3 regions of the Candidatus Symbiopectobacterium sp. NZEC127 genome follow, and region 3 is predicted to be linked to each of the others. Evidence: predicted binding sites of a transcription regulator. Region 3 holds the regulator's gene; each other region holds the start of a gene.
The links. Region 3 encodes ArgR, which controls arginine synthesis, uptake and breakdown. Its sites were predicted from a motif close to ANTGAATAAAAATACANT; they were not measured.
Positions count from the first base shown of each region.

Region 1: the regulator ArgR is predicted to act here: its motif matches at 4,800-4,817, upstream of argC (N-acetyl-gamma-glutamyl-phosphate reductase).
Region 2: the regulator ArgR is predicted to act here: its motif matches at 1,422-1,439, upstream of argF (ornithine carbamoyltransferase).

Region 1 covers NZ_JAGFPG010000006.1:247,019-253,255, reverse strand. The annotation lists gene rmuC (DNA recombination protein RmuC) at 1-1,097, opposite strand, end outside; gene argH (argininosuccinate lyase) at 1,313-2,683, opposite strand; gene argB (acetylglutamate kinase) at 2,793-3,566, opposite strand; gene argC (N-acetyl-gamma-glutamyl-phosphate reductase) at 3,589-4,593, opposite strand; gene argE (acetylornithine deacetylase) at 4,864-6,012, shown strand.
Region 2 covers NZ_JAGFPG010000002.1:154,826-161,062, forward strand. The annotation lists gene J5069_RS10795 (LacI family DNA-binding transcriptional regulator) at 1-360, shown strand, start outside; gene argF (ornithine carbamoyltransferase) at 382-1,389, opposite strand; gene rraB (ribonuclease E inhibitor RraB) at 1,553-1,987, shown strand; gene J5069_RS10810 (GNAT family N-acetyltransferase) at 2,037-2,540, opposite strand; gene J5069_RS10815 (alpha/beta fold hydrolase) at 2,921-3,982, shown strand; gene J5069_RS10820 (methyl-accepting chemotaxis protein) at 4,068-5,684, shown strand; gene J5069_RS10825 (YjgN family protein) at 5,996-6,237, shown strand, end outside.
Region 3 covers NZ_JAGFPG010000002.1:318,155-324,391, forward strand. The annotation lists gene dnaG (DNA primase) at 1-62, opposite strand, end outside; gene rpsU (30S ribosomal protein S21) at 200-415, opposite strand; gene tsaD (tRNA (adenosine(37)-N6)-threonylcarbamoyltransferase complex transferase subunit TsaD) at 646-1,659, shown strand; gene argR (transcriptional regulator ArgR) at 1,724-2,194, opposite strand; gene mdh (malate dehydrogenase) at 2,680-3,630, shown strand; gene J5069_RS11570 (helix-turn-helix domain-containing protein) at 3,688-3,969, opposite strand; gene J5069_RS11575 (DNA-binding protein) at 4,154-4,540, shown strand; gene J5069_RS11580 (DNA-binding protein) at 4,807-5,190, shown strand; gene ispB (octaprenyl diphosphate synthase) at 5,203-6,174, opposite strand.

The DNA of each region.
Region 1 (6,237 bases), on a different contig from region 3:
AATTCTGGATGGCGGTCGATAGCAACCAGAAACGCAGGCTCCACGGGGATAAACATCAGCACATAGTCCAACGAGCGCAGCCCCGGCAATTGCTGGTAATCTTTATTACTCAGCAGTCGGATATGCCCGCGCACGGAGGCGATATGCTCGTTGAGCGCGCTGGCGCGTTCCCCGTCATCTTCACTATTAAAGTAGCGCTCATAGGCCACCAGCGACATCTTGGCATCAATCACCACATCTTTGCCCTGTGGGAGGCGGACGATCACATCCGGCTGCATGCGCCCGTTTGCGCCCGTCTGAATACTGACCTGCGTTTGGTATTCATGGCCTTCACGCAAGCCGGAAGCCTCAAGTACGCGTCCCAGCACCACTTCACCCCAGTTCCCCTGGGTTTTGTTATCACCTTTCAGGGCCTTGGTCAGGTTGACCGCCTCTCGCGCCATTTGCACGTTGAGTTGCTGCAACTGACGAATTTCATGCGCCAGAGTATGGCGCTCACGCGCTTCACTACCAAACCCTTCCTGAACCTGACGACGGAAACCGTCCAGTTGTTCGCGCAGCGGCGCCAGCAGTTTATCGAGGCTCTGTTGATTTTGCTCACCCACTCGGCGACCGCTGTGCTCAAAAATCCGGTTAGCCAGATTTTCAAACTGCGTCGTCAGGCGTTGTTCGCTGTTGATTAACAGGCGCTGTTTTTCCTCCGCGGCGAGGCGGGTTTCTTCCAAACGGATGGTCACTTCACGCAGCTCTGCTTCCTGCGCACCGTTTGCTTCGCGCAGCGCGCGCAGCTCCTGGTTGAGTTGGTTGCACTCCTCTTGCAACCGGGCCATGACCAGCAGCTTTTCCTGATGGGCGGTGAGTTTACCGTGCATCAGACGCAGCTCCATATCATCCTGACGCCGACGTTGTTCGTCCTTATCACGCGCGAGCTGAAGTTCACGTACCACGCTTTGCGCCTGCTGTAACGCTTGTTCTTGTATACGTTGTTCCGTTTCTTGCCGGGCGCGGCGCTGCTGATAACGCAGGCTGGCAACAAGCCATCCCGCCAGCACCCCGACCGCCCCGCCGCCTACGCCGTAAAAGAGGGTGATATCCACGTCGCATTCCTTTCGTTGTCGCCACTGTCCGTCAAGGTAAAGTGATACTGTATGTATGTCCAGAAAGAATAGCGCAGGCCAGCGCGAAGCGGCATCGTTGTCGGCAGCGAAATGGTTAAAATGCGAGGCGGTTTGCGTTATGGCTTATCGCCATTGGCTAAATAAAAAAGGGCCGGAAATCCGGCCCTGATACAGATGACATCGCGTTATTGGTATTACAGACGCCCTTTGGCATCGGTAATCGCCTGCGCGACCTGTTGTGGTGACACACCACCTTTGGCAGCGCGCTTTTCCAGACAAGATTGCAGCGACAGGATGGGATACACGTCATCGCCAATGGTGGCGCTGAATTTCTGCAAATCCACCAGCGGCAATGCTTCCAGCGGTTTACCCTGCCGAATGGCTTCCACCACTGCCTCACCAACGATGTGATGCGCTTCGCGGAACGGAACGCCTTTCGCCACCAGATAATCGGCCAACTCGGTCGCGTTCGCGTAGCCCTGCTGCGCCGCTTCCTGGCAGCGCGGACGGCGAACCTGAATGCCTTCCAGCACCAGTGCCGCCATCATCAGGCAGTCATGCCAGGTGTCGAGCGCATCGAACAGCCCTTCTTTGTCTTCCTGCATGTCTTTGTTGTACGCCAGTGGCAAACCTTTGAGCGTCATCATCATGCCGGTCAGCGCGCCTTGCACCCGACCCGATTTACCGCGGATCAGTTCCAGCGCATCCGGATTTTTCTTTTGCGGCATCAGAGAGGAGCCGGAGGTTACACGATCGGACAGCTCAACGAACCCGGATTCACCGCTGTTGAAGAAGATCAGATCTTCGGCAAAGCGCGACAGGTGCACCATGCCGATCGAGGCATTAGAGAGCAGTTCCAGTACATGATCGCGATCTGACACCGTATCCAGACTGTTACGCGTGGCAGACGCAAAACCCAGCCAGCCCGCCAGTTGCTCACGATCGATAGGATAGGCCGTCCCAGCTAACGCGCCGCAGCCCAGTGGACTGACGTCGAGGCGTTTTAGCGTATCTTCCAGGCGGCTTTCGTCGCGTGCCAGCATTTCATGGTAGGCCAGACACCAGTGGGCAAAGGTCACCGGTTGGGCGCGCTGCAAATGGGTGTAACCCGGCATCACCGCATCCTGATTCACCTCTGCGGTAGCCACCAACGCGGCGCGCAGTTGGCGCACGGCCAGTTGCAGTTCGCCGATTTGTGCCTTGCACCAGAGTTTAAGATCGGTGGCAACCTGATCGTTACGGCTGCGACCGGTGTGGAGCTTTTTACCCAGATCGCCCACTTTGTCGATCAGCTTCTGCTCTACCCAGCTATGAATATCTTCGGCGTCGCTTTGCAGAATCTGTTCCGGGTCGGCTTGCACCTCGGCCAGCAGCGCGTTCAGCGCCTGCTCTAGCTGCTGCTGTTCCTGCGCGCTGAGTACGTTGACCGTCACCAGCGCTTTTGACCAGCCGATAGAGCCGACGATATCTTGCTCCGCCAGACGGTAATCAAACCGCAGCGAGTCATTAAATTGTTTGAACCGCTGATCTGCCGCCTGACTGAAACGACCGCCCCACAACGCCATAACCGATACTCCCAAAATGTGCTTCAATGTCTTGTAACCATGCGGGCGAACCCGCATGCTCGCTTCCGTTACCGTTCGGCCAACGGAAATGCCTTACAGATTAACAGATTTACGCCTGAATCCGCGTGCCAATCGGCGTGCCGTTAAACAGCGCGGGCAGTTGATCGGCATGACGCCAGCTGGCGATATCTACCGGGCGACCCAACGCGCGAGCGGCATCCAGCGCCGCGTTGACTTTAACGATCATGCCGTCGGTAATAATCCCTTGCGCAATCAGCTGTTCCGCTTTCTGCGCGGTCATTTCAGCGATGCGTTGGCCTTTGCCATCAAGGATACCGCTCACGTCCGACAGCAGAATCAAATCGGCACCCAGCGTCTCTGCGAGCGCGGTTGCGGCCTGATCGGCGTTAACGTTCATCAAATCACCTTGTTCGGTGATGCCGATGGAACTGACGATTGGCAGATACCCGGCGCTTAGCAGCGCATTGGGCAGATCGGCGGAACCCGCCTGTGCTTTGCCCACGTAACCCAGGGATTCATCCAACTGCGTTACCGTAGTCATGCCGCCATCCGCCAGACACAGACCCACCGCGTTGATGGCGTGTTTCTTCGCCCAGGCCAGCAGCGTTTTGTTGGCCGAACCTGCCAGCGCACCGGTGATGATGTCGATCTGATCCGCCGGTGTAACGCGCAGCCCGTTTTTCTTCACCACGGGTAACGCCAGTTTTTTCATCAGGTCATCCACCAGGCAGCCGCCGCCGTGCACAATGACCAGCGGGCGCTGGTATTGCTCACGATAGGCAACCAGCGCCGTAAACAGACGCTCCAGCGCTTCTTCGCTGTCCAGTAACACACCGCCCAGTTTGATAATTAACGGATTCATCGCTTTCGTGCCTCAGGATTTGTCAGAGCAAAGATTGGGTTTCAGGGAAACCGAAACGAATATTCAGGCACTGTACAGCTTGCGCCGCCGCACCTTTAAGCAGGTTGTCTTCCGTGGCGACCACAATCAGGTGCTCGTCCTGTACGGAGAAACCGATATCGCAAAACGGCAAGCCAACAACCGATTTTAGCGCCGGAACCCCGTTATCGTAGAGGCGCACCAGCGGTTTGTCGTGATAAGCATTGTGGTAGGCTTCCGCTACATCCTGCGCACTGACGCCCGGTTTCAGGCGGCAGGTAATGGTCGCCAGAATCCCACGTGCGAAATTCCCCAGATGCGGCGTGAAGATAACCGGGATACCCAGGTGGGTCGCAATTTCGGGTTGATGGCGGTGATTGAACACGCCATAGGGTTGCAGGCTCACCTCGCAGAAGCTGCTGGTGAGTGAGGCTTTACGCCCGGCGCCGCTCACGCCGCTAACCGCATTGATAACCGGCCACTGGTCGGTGTTAAGCAGTTGCGCATCCACCAGCGGTTTCAGTGCCAACTGTGACGCCGTCGGATAACAACCGGGGACGGCAATCAGCTGCGCTTGCTTCACGCGCTCCGCCTGAAACTCTGCCAGGCCGTACACCGCCTGCGCCAGCCAGTCAGCGTGTTGATGCTCGAAACCGTAATAGCGGCGATAAAATTCAGCATCCTGCACGCGAAACGCGCCGGAGAGATCGAACACCACGCAGCCTGCGGCCAGAAACACCGGCGCAAGATCGTGGCTCACTTTGTGGTCGGTCGCCAGAAACACCACATCGATGCCTTTGGCGGCTTCGGCGGCATCCGTCAACGCCTGCACCGGCAAATCGATGATGCCTTTCAGTTGAGGGTGCAGGTCAGAAATGCGTTTGCCCGCATCAACGCTCTGCGCGGATACCGCAAGTGCGGTGAGGTTCATCTGAGGATGACGATTCAGATAAAGTGCAAGTTCAGCGCCAGTATAACCGCTTGCACCAACAATCAACGTATTCAGCATGGGATCTGCATACCTTCCACTAAAATGATGTAAACAATGCATCGTTAAAAACAGTATCGTTAAAAACAATGTTGTTAAAACAATGTCGTTAAAACAGGGTATCTACAAAACGCCAAACCCGCTAACGGTATTCGACCGGTGCAGGTGTAGACTATCAGGCAATGTCTCATTGAAGGGATCGAAACAGTTTCCTTTCGCTACGCGTTATTGTATTTTTATTCATAATAAATGCATGAATATTGATACTATCCTAACATAAGGCTGTCAACAGTGAAGATGAATTTACCCCCATTTATTGAGCTGTATCGGGCGTTGATCGCGACGCCTTCCATCAGCGCCACCGATCAGGCGCTCGATCAGAGCAATGAAGCATTAATCAATCTGCTCGCCGGGTGGTTTGCTGATTTGGGCTTTCACGTTGAGGTGCAGCCGGTGCCCGGTACACGGCATAAATTCAATCTGCTGGCGCGCATCGGCCAAGGTCAGGGCGGCTTATTGTTGGCCGGGCACACCGATACGGTGCCGTTTGATGATGGCCGCTGGACGCGCGATCCCTTTACCCTGACAGAACACGATAACAAGCTTTATGGGCTGGGCACGGCGGATATGAAAGGCTTCTTCGCCTTTATTCTGGATGCGCTGCGCGATATCGACCCGGCAACACTGACCAAACCGATTTACGTGCTGGCGACCGCCGATGAAGAGACCACCATGGCGGGTGCTAAATATTTCTCTGAATCTACGCAAATACGCCCCGATTGCGCCATCATCGGTGAGCCAACCTCGTTGCAACCGATTCGCGCCCATAAAGGCCATATGTCAAACGCGGTGCGGATTCAGGGACAATCCGGCCATTCGAGCGATCCTTCGCGCGGCGTAAATGCCATCGAACTGATGCACGATGCCATCTCCCACCTGATGGTGTTGCGCAATACGCTGCAAACCCGTTATCACAACGCGGCGTTCCATATCCCCTATCCGACCATGAATTTCGGCCACATCCACGGTGGCGATGCAGCCAACCGCATTTGTGCCTGCTGTGAGTTGCATATGGATATTCGCCCGCTTCCGGGATTGACGCTGAACGATTTGAACGGTCTGGTGACGGAAGCGCTGGCACCGGTGAGTGAGCGTTGGCCGGGACGCGTCAGCGTCAGCGAACTGCACCCGCCGATCCCCGGCTATGAGTGCCCGGTGGATCATGCCTTGGTGGGTGTGATTGAGAAATTACTGGGTGTGCCCACGGATGTAGTGAACTATTGCACCGAAGCACCGTTTATCCAGACGCTGTGCCCGACGCTGGTACTCGGCCCCGGTTCGATTGAACAGGCCCACCAGCCGGATGAATATCTCGACACCGCATTCATCGCCCCAACGCATAAATTGATCACCCAGATGGTGCAACATTTCTGCCGGTAAACGCGAAAGCAGGGGCGTAATAAGCGCCCCTAATCTGCGCATGGATGTAATTAAATTTCACCGATTGCCAATCCCACACGAAAGCAGGTACAACAACAGAGGGGTAAAACCGGCAGGGTGATAAAACAACCAATCGTCAATTGACGAATCCCGCCGGGCGTGGCTAGATGAAGGCAGCGTTTTGCGTCTTTCTATGAAACAAACTTACAAAAAATAGAGATGGGT
Region 2 (6,237 bases), 160 kb from region 3:
CGTCTGGAAGGGGACTGGACGCCGGAAAGCGGCTATCGCGCCGCTCAAACGCTGTTGGCGCGCAATGTGGACGTCACCTGTGTGCTGGCGGCCAATGATGATATGGCGATTGGCGCAGCCAAGGTGTTTCTCGATGCCGGAAAACGGGTGCCGCAGGATATGTCGTTGGCGGGGTTTGATGACATGCTGATTGGGCGCTACTTTTCTCCCGCCTTAACCACGGTGCATGTGCCGATTGCTGCCATGATTCAGGATGCGATTGGTCGCCTGGTGGCGGCGTCAGAAGGCGATGCCATGCCGATCCCGCCTTGCCAACATCAAGGACGTTTGGTTATCCGAGACTCCGTCGCCAGGCGCTGAGCATGGCGCGGAGTGCGGCCCTTATTCCTGACCGAGCGTGGCAACCATCACCGCTTTGATGGTGTGCATGCGGTTTTCTGCCTGATCGAACACAATGCTGTGTGCCGATTCAAACACCTCATCGGTCACTTCCATGCCGCCGTGCAAACCGTACTGCTCGGCCATTTGCTTGCCGATGGTGGTGTGATCGTCATGGAACGCGGGCAGACAGTGCAAGAATTTCACCTGCGGGTTACCGGTGGCGGCGAGCATCGCCATATTGACCTGATAGGGTTTGAGCAGCGCAATCCGCTCCTGCCACACCTCTTTGGCTTCTCCCATGGAAACCCACACGTCGGTGTAGATGAAATCCGCACCGGCCACGCCTGCGGCGATATCTTCCGTCAGCGTGATTTTTCCGCCGGTCATCTCGGCAGCAGCGCGGCACTCGGCCACCAGATTGGCATCGGGCCAGCAGGCTTTGGGCGCGACCAGCCGCAGATCCAAACCGGTTAACGCAGCGGCTTCCAGCATGGTGTTGCCCATGTTGTTGCGCGCATCGCCCGCGTAGACCAGCGTCATGTCGCTAAAGGCGCGCTCAGGCAGATGCTCCTGCATGGTCAGTAAATCCGCCAGCAGTTGTGTCGGGTGAAACTCGTTGGTCAGCCCGTTCCATACCGGAACACCGGCGTACTCGGCCAGCGTTTCCACCAGCGCCTGGCCGTAACCACGGTATTGGATGCCGTCATAAATTCTGCCCAGCACGCGGGCGGTATCCTTCATTGACTCTTTATGACCGATCTGGCTGCCGCTTGGGCCGAGATACGTGACGCGCGCTCCCTGATCGTATGCAGCAACTTCGAAAGAGCAACGAGTACGGGTCGAATCTTTTTCGAAGATGAGTGCGATGTTTTTATTTTGCAGGTAGCGTTTTTCGGTGCCGTTCTTTTTGCCGGCTTTCAGTTGGGCAGATAAGGTTAACAGTACGCCGATCTCAGCGGGGGAAAAATCCATTAATCTTAAGAAGTGACGCTGGTGAAACGAGTTCATTGTAGTTATCTCCATGTGGCTCAACGCTGTTGGTTGAATTAAAATTCACTTTATATGTGTAATTATTCAATTTCAAGGGGCGACGTCAAACTTTATGGTGGAGAGGGCGTCGGGGGTGTGGGAGAATACGGTAATAACGTAGAGATTAACGGGGGACAGACACATGGCAAACCGCGATTTACTGGACGAACAACGGGAAGAAACGCGCCTGATTATCGAAGAACTGCTGGATGATGGCAGCGATCCGGACGCACTGTACACCATCGAACACCACTTTTCGGCGGAAAACTTTGACGCGTTGGAAAAGGTCGCTGTTGATGCCTTTAAAATGGGCTACGAAGTGACGGATGCGGAAGAACTGGAAGTGGAAGAGGGCAAACTGCTGATGTGTTGTGATGCCATTAGCGAAATGGCGCTCAATGCCGAGCTGATCGATGAGCAGGTAGAACAGTTAATCGAGCTGGCTGCACGTCACAACGTCAATTACGACGGTTGGGGCACCTACTTCGAGGATCCGGATGGCGAAGAGGGTGAAGAAGGCGAAGAAGGCGAAGACGACGATTTCTATGATGAGGACGATGACGGCAAACGTCATTAATCCCTCTCTGGTATCACGGGCGTGCCGAAGTGAACTTCGGCGCGCCGCTTTAGAGCTGTTTTAGCATGGTGACTTCACAGTCACCGTGGCCGGTGTTGCCCATCGCGTGCGGAATGTGTTCAAACCCCAGTTTGCGATACAGCGCAATCGCCTGCGTCAATGTGCTGGTGGTTTCCAGATAGCAGCGTCGGAATCCCTTCTGGCGGGCGAAATCGAGCGCTTGCAGCGCCAATTGGCGCGCCAGTCCCTTGCCACGTAATACCGGCAAAAAGTACATCTTTTGCAGTTCACACACGTCAGCTTCTCCCTCCTGCAAGGGCGCGACACCGCCGCCGCCGACCACTTCTCCTTCGTATTCAATGACCCAGTAGGCGCTGTTTGGGTGGTTATACAACTGAAACAGGTTGTCTAAATTGGGGTCAGAGACCGTATATCCCTTATCTGCCGTCAGGCCAAATTCCGCAGAAACATGGCGGATCACTGCCGCGATGGCAGCGTTGTCCTGTGCGGTAATGGGGCGCATCCGCAGAGAAAGGGGAAGGGCGGTTGTCATGGTGCTTACTCTTATACTGATAGGGGACGATGATATTTTCTTACGCTGTAATACCATTGAACAGGGTTTTTGTGCAATACCGGGATAACGGGCATTGGCCATGCGCAGCCTCACCATGATCCAATTATCTGCGTTGATTTTTTGTCCGCGCATTTTTTCTTGCCTAATGGATTAGGCACAGTTATTGTACGGGTATGGCCGTTTTGCACGTTATTCAATCATAACATTATGATTGTTATCTGATTATGTAGGATGCGCCAGAAATTTACCTTATGACAATATATTATTGTTATTTAATGGTTAGCCTGCGATCGATATTGGGATGTGACCTGGGACACATTATTATTGAAATCCATTTACCCTTATGGATGACGAGTAGTATGGCCCATCGCATGTTGTCAGGCTGGATTAGCCTGTTTTTACTGTTTTTATCTCCCCTCGCTTACGCACAACCCTTACAGCCTCAGGAAGGCGATTGGCGGCCTGCCGAGTTTCGTTTTCATACCGGTGAAACGCGTAATGACCTCCGTCTGCACTACTACACGTTGGGTGACCGTAGTAAGCCTGCGGTGCTGCTGTTGCACGGCACCAATCAGCCGGTCAGCGCGCTGCTGGCGGACGGATTTGGCGGCGAGTTATTTGGGCCGGGCCAACCGCTGGATGTGACGAAACACTTTATTATCATTCCCGAAAGTATCGGATCGGGGAAATCCTCCAAACCCTCCGACGGTTTGCGCACGCAATTCCCGCAATATAACTACGATGATATGGTGCTGGCACAATATCGACTGGTGACGGAAGCGTTGGGCATCAAACATTTGCGTCTGGTCATGGGCTACTCCATGGGGGGCATGCACACCTGGCTGTGGGGGCAAAAATACCCGGACATGATGGATGCGCTGGTGCCGATGGCGTCACAGCCCAATGCGCTGTCGGGCCGTAACTGGATGCTGCGCCGCATGCTGATTGAATCCATCAAACGCGATCCGGCCTGGAAAAATGGCGATTATCAGACTCAGCCTCCGGCTTTGCAGACCGCTAATATCATGTTCAGCATCGCCACCACGGGCGGCACCCTGGCTTACCAGAGTAAAGCGCCGACGCGTGAGCTGGCGGATAAGCTGGTGGATGCGCGACTGGCGGCTCCCGTGACCAGTGATGCCAATGACTTCATCTATATCTGGAATTCCTCGGCGGATTACAACGCGATGTCCGGTCTGGAACGCATCAAGGCCCCGATGCTGGTGATCAACGCCGCTGATGATGAGCGTAATCCGGTGGAAATTGGCTCGCTGGAACCCGCGTTGAAAAAGGTCAAACAGGCATCGCTGTTCTTGATTCCGGCAAGTGCGGAAACCAGCGGCCATGGAACCATGATGTCCGCCCGCTTCTATCGCACTGCGCTGGGTGAATTCCTGGCGAAAACGCCTTCCCATCAATAACTGCGGTTTTTTCTTCCGGGCAGGCGTGTTCACAATGAAGCGCCTGCCCGGCTTGCTCTTGATGACCACTCACTAGGGACGATGTATGTTTCGTAAGATAAAGATCCGCACGACGCTCAGCATCATGGTCTTATCGTTGACAGCGCTGTTGCTGTTTGTCGGGATGCTGGGGCTGTTTGCTGCCCAATCAGGTAATCACTCCTTCGCCAGAGTTGATAAAGAAGTGCTGCCCGGGCTGGTCGCATTAAATGAAAGTTCGGAATTACTGCTGCGCGCGCGTCTCGATCTGCGCTTGTATGAATCGCTGATGAGCAACGGCTCGCAGGACGCGGCAACGGTGGCATTAAAACGCGCCAAAGGGAAAATTGACGGTGCCAGTGAAAAATGGCAGGAGTATTTGACCTATCCGCAGGCGGAGCAAGAGAAGGCGATTTCCGCCGAGATGGCCCGCAAGCGTGAAACCTTGATGACCACCTTTATCACCCCGGCGCTTGCCGCGCTGGAAGCCGGAAACCTGGATGAATATCGCCAGCGCGCGGGTAAATCCACCGTGCTCTATGCCGATTTTGATGCTGCGTCCAAGAAGCTGGTGCAGTTTAAACGCCAGAATATCGATGACGCCTACACCGCCTCCAACACCAGCATCAACCGTATGGAGATGATGCTGACGGTGGCGATCGCGCTGGCGCTGGTATTGGCGCTGCTCTCCTGGCTGGTGATGACGCATCTGGTGGTTAAGCCATTGAATCAGGCCATTGGTGTGTTCGATCGCATCGCACAAGGCGATCTGCGCGCTCGCTTTGAAATGCAGGGCAAAAATGAGATCGCGCAGCTGTTTGGCGCTGCGCAACGCATGCGTGACGGGCTGGAGAATATGGTGCGCGTGGTGCGTAACGGCACTGATGCGATCGGGGTTGGCGTGGGCGAAATTGCGTCCGGCAATATCGATCTCTCCAGCCGCACAGAGCAGCAGGCGGCATCGCTGGATGAAACGGCGTCAAGCATGGAGCAGATCCTCTCGACGGTCAGTAATAACGAAGATAACACCCGCAAGGCTAACGATCTGGCGCAGAAGGCCTCGGCCTCGGCGGCGCGCGGTGGCGGTGTGGTCTCCGAGGTAGTGGATACCATGCGCACCATTCAGCGCAGTTCCGCCAAGATCTCCGATATTGTCGGGGTTATCGACGGTATTGCCTTCCAAACCAACCTGCTGGCGCTCAATGCCGCAGTGGAAGCGGCGCGTGCCGGAGAGCAGGGCAAAGGATTCGCGGTGGTTGCCAGCGAAGTGCGCACGCTGGCGCAGCGTAGCGCCACGGCAGCCAAAGAAATTGGCTCGATGATTGATAACTCGCTGACCAGCATCCAGCAAGGTGCTGGTCTGGTCGAAGTGGCCGGAAAAACCATGAGCGAAGTGCTGGATGACGTGAGGAAAGTGGCGGACATCATGGATGAAATCATGATGGCATCCGGTGAACAAAGCCGGGGCATTTCGCAAATCAATATCGCGATTAATCAGATGGATGGCGTGACGCAGCAGAACGCCGGGCTGGTGGCCGAGGTGGCAACTGCGGCAGGATCGTTGCAGGATCAGGTTTCTCACTTGCAGCATGCTATCGCCAGTTTTCAACTTGATGATGGGCATGTGTCTGAGAATGGGCTGTTCCCGGCGGTATCGCCCGTGGCACTGGTGGGCGTGCGTTAATCGCCAGACAAAACAGGTTCCGTCTCGGCGGAGCCTTTTTTATATCAATATAGAATATTTATTCTGCTAACTAAATAAGCGTATTGGGTGTATGTATTTCTCCGCGCAATACCATCCTCTCTTTGCCTGATTTATCAGATTTATCGCAGTGCATAATTCATATTTATATCGATGCATTTATCAAATGCAAAAAAAAGTTTATTTTTTCTATTCTGCGTGTTCAAATCAGGTGTTTTTATTATATTGCATCAATAAATTTGACTTATTTTTAGTTTTTGGATTTTTTCCACTTCTTTTAGGATGAAAGTGTTATGAGTGACAATATCTCGCAAGGGAACGGCAAACATGCCGTGGTTTTTCATGGGAAATCGGGAGAGTATTTTTTAATCTGGCTGGTCAATGCGCTATTAACCACGATCACCCTGGGTATTTATTCTGCCTGGGCGACGGTGCGCACCCGTCGTTATTTTTATGGCAATACTGAGATTAACGGCGATCGTTTTGATTATCACGCCGAGCCCATCCAGATCCTGAAAGGGCGCATCATCGTGAT
Region 3 (6,237 bases):
TCGACGATATCAGTGCGTGCCAGCAGGTCATTGATAAAGACGCGTGGGATTCGTCCAGCCATAAGCCCCTGTTTTTAATACAAATAAACGATAGCTTATAAACGACAACAAGCCGCGCTTCCTTTCGGAAAGCACGGCCTTCGTATGCAACTGCTAAGTCTGCGGATTAATCACGCGGTGGAGGCCAGGCCTCCAGAAATTAATACAGACGAGTGCGGCGTGCGTTTTCTCGAGCCAGTTTCTTCGCGTGACGTTTCACCGCAGAAGCTTTAGCGCGTTTGCGTTCGGTGGTCGGTTTTTCATAGAACTCACGACGACGAACTTCAGCCAGAACACCCGCTTTTTCACAGGAACGTTTGAAGCGACGCAGCGCTACATCGAACGGCTCGTTTTCACGTACTTTAATTACCGGCATGTGCCTCTCACCTTAATAATTCGGTATGTGCTGGCCTTGTGCCAGCCTTTTCAAAATGGTGCGGAATTCTACTGCAAACGTGATGCGCTTGTAAAGCATTGCGGCGATCATAAAACACCCAACGCGCACGCAGAGCAGAAAATCCAAACCGTTAATGGTAGACTATCTGTTGTATGAAGCAAGTGGCAAGTGGATGTCGGCTTGCGTGGCAACGAATGTTAGGTAGAACGATGCGCATATTGGGTATTGAAACCTCCTGTGATGAAACCGGGGTGGCGATTTATGACACGGATGCCGGGTTATTGGCTAACCAACTGTATAGCCAGGTAAAACTACATGCTGATTATGGCGGTGTCGTGCCGGAACTGGCCTCGCGCGATCACGTGCGTAAAACGGTTCCCCTGATTCAGGCTGCCCTGAAAGAGGCAGGACTGGCCGCATCGGACATCGATGGCGTGGCCTATACCGCCGGTCCCGGGCTGGTGGGCGCATTGCTGGTCGGCGCGACGGTTGGGCGCGCGTTGGCGTTTGCCTGGGGTGTGCCGGCCATTCCGGTTCACCACATGGAAGGGCATTTGCTGGCCCCGATGCTGGAAGAGAATCCACCGGCGTTTCCTTTCGTGGCGCTGTTGGTTTCTGGCGGCCACACGCAACTCATCAGCGTCACGGGCATCGGTGAATACCGTTTGCTGGGCGAATCTGTTGACGATGCTGCCGGTGAAGCCTTCGACAAAACGGCAAAGCTGCTGGGACTGGATTACCCAGGAGGCCCGATGTTGTCCAAACTGGCACAGGGTGGGGATGCCACTCGTTTTACCTTTCCTCGCCCAATGACCGACAGACAAGGGCTGGATTTTAGCTTTTCCGGTTTGAAAACCTTTGCCGCCAATACCATTCGCGCTAATGGCAACGATGATCAAACCCGTGCAGATATTGCGCGCGCGTTTGAAGACGCGGTGGTGGATACGTTGGCGATAAAATGTCGCCGAGCGTTGGATGAGACCGGTTTTAAACGTCTGGTGATGGCGGGCGGGGTCAGTGCCAACCGTACGCTGCGCGCTCGCCTGACAGAGATCATGGCCAAACGGGGTGGGGCGGTGTTTTATGCGCGGCCTGAGTTTTGTACCGATAATGGCGCGATGATTGCCTATGCGGGCAGTGTGAGGCTGTTGCACAACGAAAGTCAGGAACTGGGCGTGAGCGTGCGTCCTCGTTGGCCATTGGCGGAGTTGCCTGCCGTTTGACCCAACCCACGCCAGATACCCTCATCTGGCGTGGGTCACTGCGTCAGCAACCCCTCGCGGGTCACTACAGTTCCTGTTCGAACAGCGCCAAAATGGCGTCGAACAGCTGTTTGACGCTAAAGCCGCGCGCTGGCGTGGTGAAAATGGTGTCATCCCCGGCGATGGTGCCCAGAATTCCTTCCGATTTCCCCAGTGAATCCAGCAACCGAGCGATCAATTGCGCAGCGCCCGGACTGGTGTGAATAACCACAACCGCATCATTATAATCGACATCCAGCACCAGATTTTTCAGCGGGCTGGTGGTGGTGGGCACACCCAGTTCCGCTGGCAGGCAATAGACCATCTCCATTTTGGCATTGCGCGTGCGCACTGCGCCAAATTTAGTCAGCATACGCGATACTTTTGATTGGTTTATATTTTCAAAACCGTCGTCTTGTAACGCCAACACGATCTCGCTTTGAGAACTAAACTTTTCTTCCTTTAACAGCGCCTTGAACGCTTTGACCAAATCTTCCTGTTTCGTGGAGTTACGCATTCTGCACCGTTTGTTGTTATCGTTGATGCGTGCATTATGCAGTTGGGTGAATTTTTATGCAATATGGGCGCTTAAAGAAGTGACTCGGCAGGGTTCAGTACGATAACTGCGCTAAAATGTTTAAATGACGTAAACTATGGAAAAAAAATGCGTGCTTAGTCACATAAAAGTAAATGAAATGTTATCAAAATGAGGTTGTTTACTGGCTGCGGTTCGGTGTAATGTAGCCGCCATCGTACTGAACGTGATGCACGCTGCATTATTTACTCACTTACTTATAACTTTACTTACCTTACAAATCACTCGGCAGATTTTGATTTATTATTAACGACATAGTTTTTCCTTTTTCATGACCTGATAGCGAGGTCTCGGCATGGCCGGCATCCGTTCGGTAAGCCGTTCAAACCTCCTGATTTTATTTATGTCTGGTGGTTTATTGCACAAATTCACGGCATTTTTACTTTTACGATAATAAGGAGTTTAGGATGAAAGTTGCAGTTCTCGGAGCAGCAGGCGGTATCGGTCAGGCTCTCGCGCTCCTGCTCAAAACCCAGCTTCCTTCAGGTTCAGAATTATCTCTTTATGACATTGCACCGGTAACGCCGGGCGTCGCCGTTGATCTGAGCCATATCCCTACAGCAGTATCCATCAAAGGCTTTTGCGGTGAAGACGCTACCCCTGCGCTGGTCGGCGCGAATATCGTTCTGATCTCGGCCGGTGTCGCTCGCAAGCCGGGCATGGACCGTTCCGACCTGTTCAACGTGAATGCGGGGATCGTACGTAATCTGGTTGAACAGATCGCTCGCACCAGCCCGAAAGCCTGCATTGGTATCATTACCAACCCGGTCAACACCACGGTGGCGATTGCCGCGGACGTACTGAAAAAAGCCGGTGTGTACGACAAGAACAAGCTGTTTGGCGTAACCACGCTGGATATTATCCGCTCCAACACCTTTGTGGCGGAACTGAAAGGCAAACTGCCGCAAGAGGTTGAAGTCCCGGTGATTGGTGGACACTCTGGGGTGACGATCCTGCCCCTGTTGTCGCAAATCCCTGGCGTAACATTCAGCGAGCAGGAAGTGGCGGATCTGACCAAGCGTATCCAGAATGCGGGCACGGAAGTGGTGGAAGCCAAGGCCGGTGGCGGATCGGCAACCCTCTCCATGGGCCAGGCGGCGGCGCGTTTTGGGCTGTCTCTGGTACGCGCTCTGCGAGGCGACGAGGGCGTGGTGGAATGTGCCTATGTGGAAGGTGACGGCGAGCATGCCCGCTTCTTCGCACAGCCGCTGTTGCTGGGCAAATCCGGCATCGTTGAACGTAAGTCGATTGGCGCACTGAGCCCGTTTGAAAAACAGGCTCTGGATAACATGCTGGGCACCCTGAAACAGGATATCGAATTGGGCGAATCCTTTGTGAGTGGCTCAGCACGCGGTTAATTGGTGTCTAAACCAGATCGCAATAAGCCGGAGAGAAGGTGCTCCGGCTTTTTTGTATCAGGGTTTTGGGTCAGGATCGTCACGTCGGATAAGTTTTTTCCTATCAATCAGCATGTTAGTTTTCGGATCGTAGTAACGGCTGGGCCAGATTTCAGCAGGGTGAATGTTGATTGCCTCGGCGATGAGCCATTCACCCTTGGGCCAGGGGCGTGATATCGCATTGGCCAGGGTGGAAGAGCTTAACCCCGCTTCTCGTGAGACCGCCGCCAGCGTGGTGCCTTTTTTACGGAGTGCGGCAATGATATCGGCAGGGTGCCAGTCGTGTTTCCTTGCGCTCATAATCTTTCCTTCTTGCTACAAGATAATGGTCCATTGGTGGTATAAATAACGCTCGTCAGTTAAACGCATGGAATGCGTGAACGGAATTAGGAAAAAATATAACATGATATTTCCAATAATTTCCTTAACGTTTTTCCTAATAAATTAAATTTTGTAATGCATCGCACTATCAGGATGAAAGGCTATGAAAAAAGAGTGGTTCACCACTGCTGAATTGCTGGGGATGGCGGGATTGCCTAAAACACGGCAAGGCGTAAACAAACGCGCTCGCGAAGACGGTTGGGAAAAGCGCCCTCATAAAGGCGTTCAAGGGCGCGGCGTTGAATATTCCCTTTATAGCCTGCCAGAACCGGTGCAGCATTCGCTTTCACTGCAAGAAACCCCTTCATCCTACGCAGTGCGCCAGGCCGATATGCTGGCTGTCTGGATTCAGATCTATCAACAGTGCTCTGAGCAAGAAAGAGAAGCGCTGGTCGCGCATATCTTGCGCCACGGTATGGCCTCTGTGTTGTCTCAGTTGCGGATTTCATCGTCAGTTGATGCAGCCCCTGGTGATCCATCCGCTGTCTGAACCTGTACGGATGCCCTCTTTTGCGGATGGTGCACGCCCCGCTGACCTGCCACTTTTTTCCCTTCTTTGTTCAGTTCCCGTTTCAACGTTAGTGTGCGTTTTAGTCCAATATATAACACCTAATCGCTAATTTAATCGGTAACGATTACTTGTTATTAGGAAATGAATTGTTGTTTATATTTTCATTATTGGAAACCAAGGTGATGGTATGGATCATCGGCCATCACCTTGGCGTGCGTTAATGCCGTTTATGGAGGATGTTGCGAATGGAAAAAGCATGGTTGACGCCCCAGGAGCTACTGGGCATTGCAGGTTTGCCAAAATCGAGACAGGGCCTTAACAAACGCGCCAGAGAAGAGGGCTGGGAAAAACGTAAACGAAAAGGGGTGCAAGGGCGAGCCGTTGAATATGCGCGAGAGAGTTTACCGCAGGAAGTGCGCAAACGGCTCCAGATTCGTGAAATGACGGAAATGTCACCGCCGACCTATACGACGCTTGCCAAGCCGCTGTTGGCTTCCTGGATTCAGATATTTGAAAAACTCTCCGTCAGTGAACAGGAGGCGTTGATCGATTTTGTGCTGCGTGAAGGGGCGATTGCCATGTTGTCACGCCTCGAGATCGCGAGCGATCCCAACGCAGCGACAACATAGCGCACGGACGCATTAATAATCGCGTTGAACGGCAATATGTGCCAGACCTACCAGTGCCTCACGGAAAGGGGTCGGCGGCAGCGCTTGAAGCGCGGAAATCGCTTTATCCGCCTCTTGCTCTGCACGCTGCCGGGTGTATTCCAGCGAGCCGCACTGCTGCATGGCGGCAAGCACGGGTTCCAGCAGATGGCGACCATTGCCCTCCTCGATCGCCTTGCGGATCATCGCACATTGCTCACTATTACCGTTACGCATAGCGTGTAACAGCGGCAGGGTCGGTTTGCCTTCGTTCAGGTCGTCACCGGTATTTTTGCCTAAGGTTTTACCGTCGGCACTGTAATCCAGCAGATCGTCAATCAGTTGGAATGCCGTACCGAGAAAACGCCCATATTCCTGTAACGCTTTTTCCTGCTCGTCGGTGGCGCCTGCCAAGATCCCGGAGGCCTGCGCTGCGGCTTCGAACAGGCGCGCCGTCTTACTGTAGATGACACGCAGGTAACTCTCTTCGGTGATATCCGGATCGTTACAGTTCATCAGTTGCAGCACTTCTCCTTCAGCGATGACGTTGACCGCTTCAGACATCAGCGCCAGCACGCGCAGCGAGCCCAGGCTGGTCATCATCTGGAACGCGCGCGTATAGATGAAATCCCCAACCAGTACACTGGCCGCATTGCCGAAGGCGGCATTGGCCGTTTCCTTGCCACGACGCATATCCGATTCATCCACCACATCGTCATGCAGCAGCGTGGCGGTGTGGATAAATTCAATCAGTGCGGCGACCGTGACATGTTTATCACCTTGATAAGCCAGCGCGCGGGCGGCCAGTACGGCTATCATGGGACGAATACGCTTCCCGCCACCACCGATAATGTAATTGCCAATCTGGTTGATAAGTACAACATCGGAATTGAGTTGTGCCAGAATAACGCCATTGACGTCGTTCATATCATGGGCAGCTAATGCTGTGATCTGTTCTAGATTCATATCTGTGCCAGTGCTTTTTCTGTACGCCGTGGTTAGGGTCGGTTCTATACCGGCTTCGATGGT